Regions from separate parts of the Paenibacillus sp. MAHUQ-45 genome, predicted to be linked through region 2. Evidence: predicted binding sites of a transcription regulator. Region 2 holds the regulator's gene; each other region holds the start of a gene.
What was found. The regulator LexA, encoded in region 2, represses DNA repair genes until DNA is damaged. The targets are predictions, from matches to a motif close to CGAACATATGTTCG.
Positions count from the first base shown of each region.

Region 1: the regulator LexA is predicted to act here: its motif matches at 1,307-1,320, upstream of AC3Y23_RS02470 (YolD-like family protein).
Region 3: the regulator LexA is predicted to act here: its motif matches at 1,701-1,714, upstream of AC3Y23_RS18465 (DNA polymerase IV).

Region 1 covers NZ_JBYUPV010000001.1:556,410-559,689, reverse strand. Annotated here, with positions in the region: gene AC3Y23_RS02480 (M15 family metallopeptidase) at 1-476, opposite strand, end outside; gene AC3Y23_RS02475 (hypothetical protein) at 760-918, shown strand; gene AC3Y23_RS02470 (YolD-like family protein) at 930-1,265, opposite strand; gene AC3Y23_RS02465 (hypothetical protein) at 1,482-2,042, opposite strand; gene AC3Y23_RS02460 (PH domain-containing protein) at 2,222-2,710, shown strand; gene AC3Y23_RS02455 (glycosyl hydrolase) at 2,805-3,280, opposite strand, start outside.
Region 2 covers NZ_JBYUPV010000013.1:194,899-198,178, reverse strand. Annotated here, with positions in the region: gene AC3Y23_RS24265 (SOS response-associated peptidase) at 1-62, opposite strand, end outside; gene AC3Y23_RS24260 (YjcZ family sporulation protein) at 278-385, shown strand; gene AC3Y23_RS24255 (sporulation protein YjcZ) at 503-604, shown strand; gene AC3Y23_RS24250 (L,D-transpeptidase) at 683-1,021, opposite strand; gene lexA (transcriptional repressor LexA) at 1,275-1,901, opposite strand; gene AC3Y23_RS24240 (LysM peptidoglycan-binding domain-containing protein) at 2,230-2,643, shown strand; gene AC3Y23_RS24235 (DUF896 domain-containing protein) at 2,754-2,927, shown strand; gene AC3Y23_RS24230 (hypothetical protein) at 3,009-3,280, shown strand, end outside.
Region 3 covers NZ_JBYUPV010000008.1:180,628-183,907, reverse strand. Annotated here, with positions in the region: gene AC3Y23_RS18470 (YhjD family protein) at 1-368, opposite strand, end outside; gene AC3Y23_RS18465 (DNA polymerase IV) at 365-1,618, opposite strand; partial or broken gene AC3Y23_RS18460 (chloramphenicol phosphotransferase CPT family protein) at 2,014-2,141, shown strand; gene AC3Y23_RS18455 (hypothetical protein) at 2,237-2,605, opposite strand; gene AC3Y23_RS18450 (hypothetical protein) at 3,054-3,280, opposite strand, start outside.

The sequences.
Region 1 (3,280 bases), on a different contig from region 2:
TGCTCTGCCGACGGCCGGAGGCCTGCCCGCAATTGATCAATTGAAAGTCCATAAGCAATCTGCAGATGGGAATAATCTTTGAAGGAAGTCCAGTCCCCTCCCCATTCAAAGCCCAGCTTTTTGGCCTCCTGCACCACTTCCTGCCAGTCCGCTATTTTGTTGCCGTTTCCGTCACGGTTCATATCCCAGGAAATGCCCTTCCCATCTGGCAGCAACAGAGCAAAATCAATCGCCAATCCATAGTTATGATAACTGAATCCCCCGCGCGCATTGGTCACGATGTTCCCCGGTTTACTTCTGCCCTGTGCATAGAGAGAATTCTGCTCGGCAATAGTCCGCAGTCCCTGGGTAATGATAATCGGCACGCCCTTGGCAAAGCTGCGCTCGATCAGTGTATTTGCTCCGGCCAACACGGCTGGATTCAGCCCGGCGAGAGAAGCGGTCGATTTGCTTTTTACCACGTCCAAAGTCAGCATATCTTCACCCCCTGGTATAGTAGATGTCCGATTTTTCTGTTCTGCTTGTACAGATACCCCTATGCTTGGACCGTTTGCAGTTCAATACTTTCACACGTCTCTTTCCCACGAAAAAAGAGCCCTCGGACAACCGTCCGGGACTCCATCTAAGAAATTTACACTCTCATATAGTGATGCTTATAAATCCATATTGTACCTTTTTATCGCTTCAGCATCTGGATGTTTCCCGTCTATAAGGACAACCTAAATAGGTATCTTATACAACAGTGAAAGGAGATTTGTCATGGACATCCATAGCGACAGCTACAAAATCGCCACATTAAGCGAACGAGGTGAAGCGGTTGAGATTATCCGGAACGCGGAAGCTGCCCTTGCCGAACTGACTGGCAACCCCACTGTAACCTTGATCGCTTATGAAAAAAGTACAGGAGCACGCACTTAGGCAGTAGCTTGTTAGACGATATAGGCCTCTACAATCTGGTCTACATGAATCCACTTCCATTCCTCCGCCCACTGCAGCTTGATCTCCCGCGAGTGGGTGTGAATGGAGGTCACAAAGCCGCTCACGGCCTCATTCTCGAACGGATCGAACAGAATCACCGTGACGCGCACATGACTGCGCAGAGACAGCGCCAGGGCGCTCTCAATCTCCTCCTGCTTCTGCTCATCCAGTACCGGCTGGGTGCGGCGCAGCGTCTCCCGTTCATCGCTGATAATCCGGTTCTTGTGCTCCGGCAGCATCATCCGACTGCTCTCCCATAATCCGTTTCCTTCCAGCTTCTTACCCATTGCCTAGCCTCCTTGTGTTCAATTAATAACCCTACATAACACGAACGTATGTTTGTATTATATCCATAGCCAAGTCCTTTAATCAATATGGAAAAAATGACAGTCTGCACGCAAAAAAGCGCCCACAGCTGTACTGTGCAACGCCTTTTATCATCATCCCCAAATATGGGGGCAGGTTGTCCTATTGATTAACACTCTTCGAATCCGTTCCAGTTATCACTTTGGATCAGTGGTTGCCTTCGTATCCGCATCCTTATCCGGCTCCAAAAGTCCAGTGGCCACTCTGGCTTCGTTCAGCTTGGAGATACCGTATAACATAGCGATATCAGCATTCTGATTAAGCTCGTTGAACTCGTCGGCAGACACATCGGCAGAATCGGCACCTTTTGAAGCTTGTTCCTTTAAGGAATAGGCACTTTGAAAAGCAATCTGGGCCTCATCCAGCAGCTTCTTGACTTTATCCGGCAGGCGGTCGGAAATTTCAACCTTTTTCGCCTGAGATGAAATACTAGTAGCCGTATCCTTGAATTTGGCGATGGCTTTCTCCATCTCCTTGGAAGTAGCGTTCCCAGCCGAATAAGCGGCGATCGTCTTGTTGAATTGCTCCCGTGACGACTTCCCTAATTGTTCAATTTTGAACATCTCATTGTAGTAATTTTGCACAGATTCCTTAACTTCTTCCTCAGACAACGCCGCGGTTGAAGCAGAATCATTATAGCTGCAGGCTGAGAGCATTAGAACCAGCCCAATCAACCCTATTAGCCAAGCTCGTTTCATCGTTTACATTCCCCCCACATAACAGAATAATGTCGGTTATTGTAAAGTGCAAATGAAATTAATGTAAAACGGGGGAAAATGCAAAAAAATACGTTCCTGCTATGAGTGCAACCAATGACCGGGTGAAGCAGTATAATAATAAATATAATAAATGTTTATTAGGAGAGGAGGTTCATTCGATGCCTTATTGTACAGCCTGTGGAACAGAGTATAAGCAAACAGCTAAATTTTGCGGAGAGTGTGGGACCGCGCTGAACGGGGGAGCTTCACCAACAGCCGAGCGCATGCTGCGAGACCTGACGCCTGCTCAGGAAATCAAACTATGGGAAGGAAAGCCTGCCGGCATATCCGACCGACTGAAGGGTCTTGTGGGCCTTAATACGACCACCTATACGATTACAAGCCAAAGAATTATAGTAAAGACAGGCCTGATCGGTAAAAATATCGAAGAAATCGAGCTGCTGCGAATTCGTGACCTGGGAGTCTCTCAATCCATTCCGGATCGCATGCTTGGTATAGGGACACTGACAATTTTCTCCGATGATGCTTCATCGCCTCAGTTGTGGTTCCGCAAGATCCGTGGTGCCCATACCGTGAAGGATGCGCTGCGCAAAGCAGTACGTGATGAGAAAACAGTCAATAATATCAGCTATCGCGAACAGATCTAATCCTATACGCTTTTGCTGCAGACCAAAAAGCCCCGGATTTCTCGGGGCTTTTCCCTCGTTCACTTATATATATAGAACTCCGCATCACTTCACATTAAGGGAGAAAAAACGCCACTGCCGGGATAACCTCCTTGACCTGACTCGGACTCTCCCACATCAGCACGGCCTTCGCATCACCCTGATTCTCAAAGAACTCTACTTTGATATCATGCAGCTTGCCGGCGATCAGATTGACACTTCCTTTCCGCTCCTGTCCACTCTGCTTGATCCAACTGTCAATAACAAGCTGTCCGTCAATCCAGATTCGGATGCCATCGTCCGATGAAGAGTACACCGTGTAACCCTCACTATAAGTCGCACTAAGCTTTCCGATCCAGCGTACAGAGAAGAAATCCACACCGATTACCGGGTCCGGCGTGCCTTGTCTCCAGATGAAGTTAATATTGGCATCTGTCCGTACTAAAGCTGGCATTCCACTAAGAAGCATATTGTTATAATATTCTCCTCGCAGACCACTGACAGGGATTGCCGGACTACCCTCAGGCCTGGAAGCTTGGATTGCAAAAGCCT
Region 2 (3,280 bases):
TTCGTAAGATACCTCAGCATTAGTTCTTCTATAGAGACTGTAATGGTATAACGTCCGCACATGATGAGAATCCTCCGAACATTGGTTTGTTACCAGTGTACTATACTTCCCCGATAGAAATAAATAAGATCCATCTTAGTGTGGACCTTCTAAGTCCCCTCAAAGGTAAGCTTTTACCTTCGTCACAGGAGTACATTTCTTTTCCGGTTTGCCCAAACTCAGTAGGATACTGTTACATATTCTGTTCTGTAGTCATTAATCTGAAGGAGGAATTCACATGGGTGCAGAACATTGTGGACCAGTAGTTAGTCCTTTTACGTCAACAGGAACGATTTTGGTGCTTTACATTCTGCTTGTAATCATTTTGAGTATTTGCTGGATCTAATCAAGGGGCCTGGACTATTCGGGCATTAAGTTAGCGGAGAAGAAATCTCCCTTTCCTAAGGGCCGATCTTTTGTCGCTGCAAATCCTGGTGTCTTCATAGAAAAGGAGGAATTACTCATGGGTGAATTTGCTGGAGGATATGGTCTTGGCACATCTACTGCTGCAATCTTGGTTCTCTTCATCTTGTTAGTTATTATCTCTAGATCTTTCTTGCTGTAATTTGAATTATCCCCATGACCAAGCCGCCAGACACCGTCTGACGGCTATTTGCACGTCAAATCATCCAGTACCAGGCGGTTAACGCCGGATAGTCACCCGCGTCCCAATTGGAACCAGCGCAGCAAGTGCCAGTACATCTTGGTTGAACATTCGAATGCATCCGTGCGAGACCAGATGTCCAATGGAGGAGGGGTCATTCGTCCCGTGAATGCCATAATGCAGCTTGGAAAGTCCCATCCAGAACACACCGAATGGACCTCCGGGATTAGGCTGTTTGTTAATGATCGTATATTCTCCCTCTGGTGTTGTGGTTAGCATCGTTCCGATTCCGACAGGGTAACCTCGGACGACAGTATTGTTATCCAGCAAATACAGCATTCGTTGTGTTAAATCGACGACAATTCGGTAATTGGGCATGGGATCAGCACTCCTTTAAATTAGGATATGTGCGGAGCAAGGGTGCCGTTAATCCGAAATCGTGAGTAAAAATAAAAAAAGTGTGGCCCTATCTAAACTCAGAGGATACCTCAGTACTTATTTGACGCAAACTATCGCGATAGTTTTGTTCTGAATTCTTGCTTCTTTATTCGAGTTAGGGAAAAGAGTTTAGACAGAAAAAAGACTGCACCGCTGAACGGAACAGTCTTCTAATAGAGACATTAATGATAGATTAGTGGACATCCCGGAATAATCCGATGACTTTACCCAAAATGCTTACCCGATTCAGGCGAAGTGGCTCATAGGACGGGTTCTCCGGCTGGAGGCGAATATGATCACGTTCCTTATAGAAAGTCTTAACGGTAGCTTCATCATCTTCAGTCATAGCGACAACAATATCACCATTGTCTGCGGTCTGCTGCTGGCGCACAATGACATAATCGCCGTTCATAATGCCAGCATCGATCATACTGTCACCAAGAACAGAAAGCATAAATACCTTGTTGTCACCAACATAATGTGTTGGGAGCGGGAAATAGTCCTCGATGTTCTCTGTTGCGGTGATAGGTACCCCGGCGGTAACCTTCCCTACTACAGGAACGCGAGTGATCGTCTGGGCAAATTGATGGACATTCTCCGAGTCTTCCTGGCCAAGCAGTTCAATGGCACGCGGCTTTGTCGGATCCCGGCGGATCAGGCCTTTCTTCTCAAGGCGGTCCAGATGACCGTGTACCGTGGAGCTGGAGGCGAGGCCTACAGCTTCTCCGATTTCCCGTACGGAAGGAGGATAACCCTTGCTGCGGACTTCGTTACGTATAAATTCCAGGATCGCCAGCTGGCGACTCGAAATCTTTGACATCAGAATCAACCCCATATAGTAATGTTTGGGAAAATTATAACATAGAACTGCCGTTCGCACAAACATAAGTTCTAACGTTATCGATAGTTTAAGAGAAGGGAACAAGGATGAGAACAGGAAGGAGAATGATATCTTCAATAATCGGCCTCTATGTCGAAGGAATACGCAAGAACGGCAAGGGAGATGAGCACATCAAGAGCATTTTTTTCACTCAGAAAGGGGATTTTATAAGAGGGGAACAATTGTTCGAAAATAGTATTGATCAAAACACATGTTCGTGTTATATTGATTTTGCAAGTAAGAACAAGTGTTTGGAGGATGATGAATTATGTTAAAGTACAGTACATACCATAGCATCTATGACAAGGACACAGAAGTTAGCTCTGTAGGACAAACTTTAGGTTCTGGACTAATAAATAGAATTCAAGAAATCACCAATGTGCTATCGAATGGATTAAGTCAGTTGATCAGAACATTTAACTTCTATAAGATCGCTCTTTTTCTGCTGCTGATTGTTGCGGGCTTTACAGTAGTAGGTAATGTGTTTGCTGGACCTGTTAATCTTGCGAAGCAAGAGAAGAGGGTTGTGGTTGAACAAGGAGATACTCTCTGGAGCATCGCTCTTAGATATAAGCCGACCAATATGAAGACAGCTGTATATATAGAAGGAATTAAACGATCGAGCCAATTGACCGACAGCACTATTCATGCAGGAGACGTTTTAACAGTCCCGTTATTTTAACAACTTTATGTTCAGAGATAGGAACATTAGAGAGCTTGCAGGGGGTAAACCTTGACAAGCTCTTTTTCTCATGGCAAAGTTAGAATGAATTTATTAGGGAGGCGAAAATATTGAATATAGATGAATTGATTGCACGAATTAATGAACTGGCACACAAGCAGAAGAACGAGGGTCTGAATGAAGAAGAACTGGCTGAGCGCGCCAAGCTCCGTGAAATTTACTTGGGCAACATTCGCCGCAATTTCCGTGCCCAACTGGACAACATTGAATTCGTAGATAAATAAGCGTTGAACAAGGAGCAGAGGCTTAACATGAACCCTCTGTTTCTTTTCATAGATATTTCAGGATGACTAGGGGGAAGAGACATGGCCCGTTCTTGGGAAAGAATGGTTCAACGCAATTCACAGCAACTCAATAAGCAAAGAAAGAAACAAGGGAAGGATGCCATTCAATCCTCGGCTTCCAGTACAAAGACTAGCGATGTATTCAAGGGGCGCAATATCGTATTGCCCGTTGTTCTCGTTGCACTAGGTGTGCTTTATTGGCTCATCGGTACACTGGATCAAAGTGGAGGAAGCGTCTTCATGCACTGGCTGGGCGTGGGGTTGTACTTGCTGCTGGCAGCTATGCTGTATTT
Region 3 (3,280 bases), on a different contig from region 2:
TCATAACCACGACAAACATAACGATGATAAATAATCCCGTCATGGGTTTCATCGCTAAAAATTTTTATATTTCGTTGTCTTAATTCTCGATTGATCTTGGACAAATCCTTCGTGATGTAATTCATTATGATTTGAATGACCTGTTCGAAAAGTTGCTTAAACAAATGTGTTGAGTTCCGAAGGTCCTGTAAACTCTTGTCACACATGGTCAGCATGTAAGGGAACATAATAGCATCCCGAATCATAGTCAGTTCTTCCGTCGTTATTCTCCCGGTCTGCAGATTTTTATTCCGGTTCTCATATTGTTCCTGATGTTCGGTTAAAAGCATTTTTGATTTCCATCTCTCGTTTCCGTCAAGTTTGCTCATTTGAAATGCCCCCCAATTTGGCCTGCTCGTTCTCGCGCCACACCGGCTTCCAGCAATGAAGAGGCGCGCATAATGGCATCACTGCCGTATCGATCCTTAATATGGTCAGTGGCCCGCTCAATCGCATAAGCAGCGTTCCTGTCTTCAAACAGGGTCAATTGATAAACACTGTCGTCCGAGAGTTGCGTTAACGAAATATGTAGATGGCTAATCGGCAACCCTTTCCAGTGATCAATAAAAAGTTTTTGTGCTGCCTGGGCTACTTCATGCGTGAGGGATGTGGGTTGGTGCAAAGTCATCTGACGACCAAACGACGAAGCCCTTTCTCCATCTGTTTCTACAGCGCCTACAGACACAACCCTGCCTTGATAACCATGCCTGCGCGCCCGCCGGCAAACCTCCACAACTAATTCAAGTAAGACAACTTCAATATCCTCCAAACGCCCATATAAGCTGCTTCTTAAGGCTTTCCCATGACTTATGGATTTGAGAGCGCCTCGAATGGAGGAGACTACGGGACTGGAGTCCTTTCCGTTTGCAATCTGCCAGTAGTACTCCGACTGAATATCCGATTGCTTTCGAAACTCTCTGCGCATTCGTTGCTTAAATTCTCCTAACTCTAAACGAGCAACGTCACCTATGGTTGGCAGACCCATCCGGAGAAAATGCATTGTCATGCGAGAGCCAACCATAAACATTTGGTGGACGGGTAACGGCCATAAATCCCTCTCCATATTCTCGAATCCCAGCTTAAACACACCGTCATTTCTTTTTTTCGCAAAATTATCGGTTGCCATTTTCGCTAGAATTTTTGTAGGGCCAATCCCTACCCTAGACCATACGCCAGTAGATAATTTCACTCGCGACTGTATTAAATGAGCAATTTCATCTTCGGATCCAAAAAGAGCAGTAGAACCTGTTACGTCTAGAAATTGTTCATCAATGCTGTAGGGCTCAACTTGATCGGTTATTGATTCAAAAATCTTTGTAATTAATACGGATATCGTGATATACCGCTGCATTCTGGGGCGTATGACTATCAAATCAGGGCAGAGTACTAAGGCTTCTCCAACTCGCTGAGCTGTTGTTACTCCCTTGGCCTTGGCCATAGGACAGGCCGCTAAAATAATCCCCGATTTACGTGCAGGATCCCCAACAGCTACAGGTTTGTTTTGATATTCTGGATGAGCTGCTTTTTCGATGGAGGCATAAAATGATTGCCCATCCACCAAAAAAATAACTTTAGACATACTTATCACCAGCTTTTAGTAATGGTAATTAGTTATTACGATTATATAATGCGAACACACATTCTGTATACATATTATATACCGAACATACATTCTCTATTCAAGTGTAATTTATGGAATTCGTTCTTTAAGTCCCGACTCTGGACGTTTCATTAAATTAACGAGCAGGATTACTGTAAAGTAGAGTATTAATTTCTTTTGACAAGTGTAACTACTAAAAAATAATGTGATATAATAATATCCCGCAGAGAGTTACAAATAAACTATGTTTTAGGAGTATTCCCCCCTGAGTGACCTTACCCCTTTATTAACTATATCCGGTGCATTTGGTGCAGCTTTTGCTGGTCAATATGTAGCTCATAAACTTCCACGCAATCGTGATATTGAAAACAAAAAACCTCGAAGTAAATACTGAAGAGATGAGTCCAATAGAATGTGCCGAAAAGATATTAAGTTTTATTAAGTCCAATAAGGAATACTCGGTATTTAAGAATTAAGTATAAGAAATGTTTGTGTTTCCTAGATGGTGTATCCATCAGATAACACCATATTCAAGCATTGGCCACAAATTGCGTTTTGACCACAATGTTTACATTAGTGTATAGAGAAAAACCATCCCTAACAATGGAATGGTTTCAAGGAAAAAGGTTCCCATTTATTTGCATTTATTGATTCGCCACAAAAGCAATCTGCTAATGCTTGTGTAAATGGAACAATCATGTCTTTGTTCCAGTCAGCTAACCTGTTATCGTGTATCTCTGTCCATAATCGGTGTTTAGATACCCAGTATGTCAACTCTAAAACACCTGCATCTTCCCCTTGTTTAAGGTGGTAATGTATAGACCCTTTCAACGTTGAACGGGTTGTTTTTTGCGTTATGTTTAACCCATATGTATTTATTATTCCCTCTATTTCTTGTATGACAAAGTCAACATCAAGTGATTTTGTTTGTGGCAGTTTGAAACTTATTATTTCATATTTTATCATGTATTCTATGACCTACCATAAGTGCCAATCTCAACGCCATTGTTCAGGAAAATCTATTCCTGCTTGTTTCAATGCCACATACCATTGACCTTCATGAATGGCTTCATGTTGAATTGCAATACTACATATTTCATCTGGCTCGCCTTGCTTCCTAAACTTATACACGTATTTACGAATCTATCTTTATCTTGTATTCCATACTTCTCAGTAATTTGCCTGTACGTCCATTTATCCTCCTCATGCAAACGTACGGCCTTCTTCCTTACTTCCTCTGTATATAATTTATTTGGTTACTCTCTTTTTCTCCCCCCTAAGTATCACAGATTTCCCATATGGGTTTTTCCAATGTCTACTATAAGGGGGCCCTCACATGGGCTTATTTTTATATTCTTTAGCTAGGTTTTTGTCAGTATAGGTTGAGTGGGTGTTATAAGGTAACAAGAGCTATTTAATCTTTTATAAAGATTTTAGTGTGAATTTTTCGGACTAGATGTTTTAGATTTTCAAGAAAAAGGGTGAATCCTGGAATTTCTTTGGCTAGGAAAAGTGAATTATATACATTATAGTTAAATATAGCAATGAAAAAAATTAACCCTAACAAGTTATATTGCTCACTGAAAATGGTTTCATTACCTGTAACCGCTCCATCTTCAATGAGGAGATTTTTCATTGCAA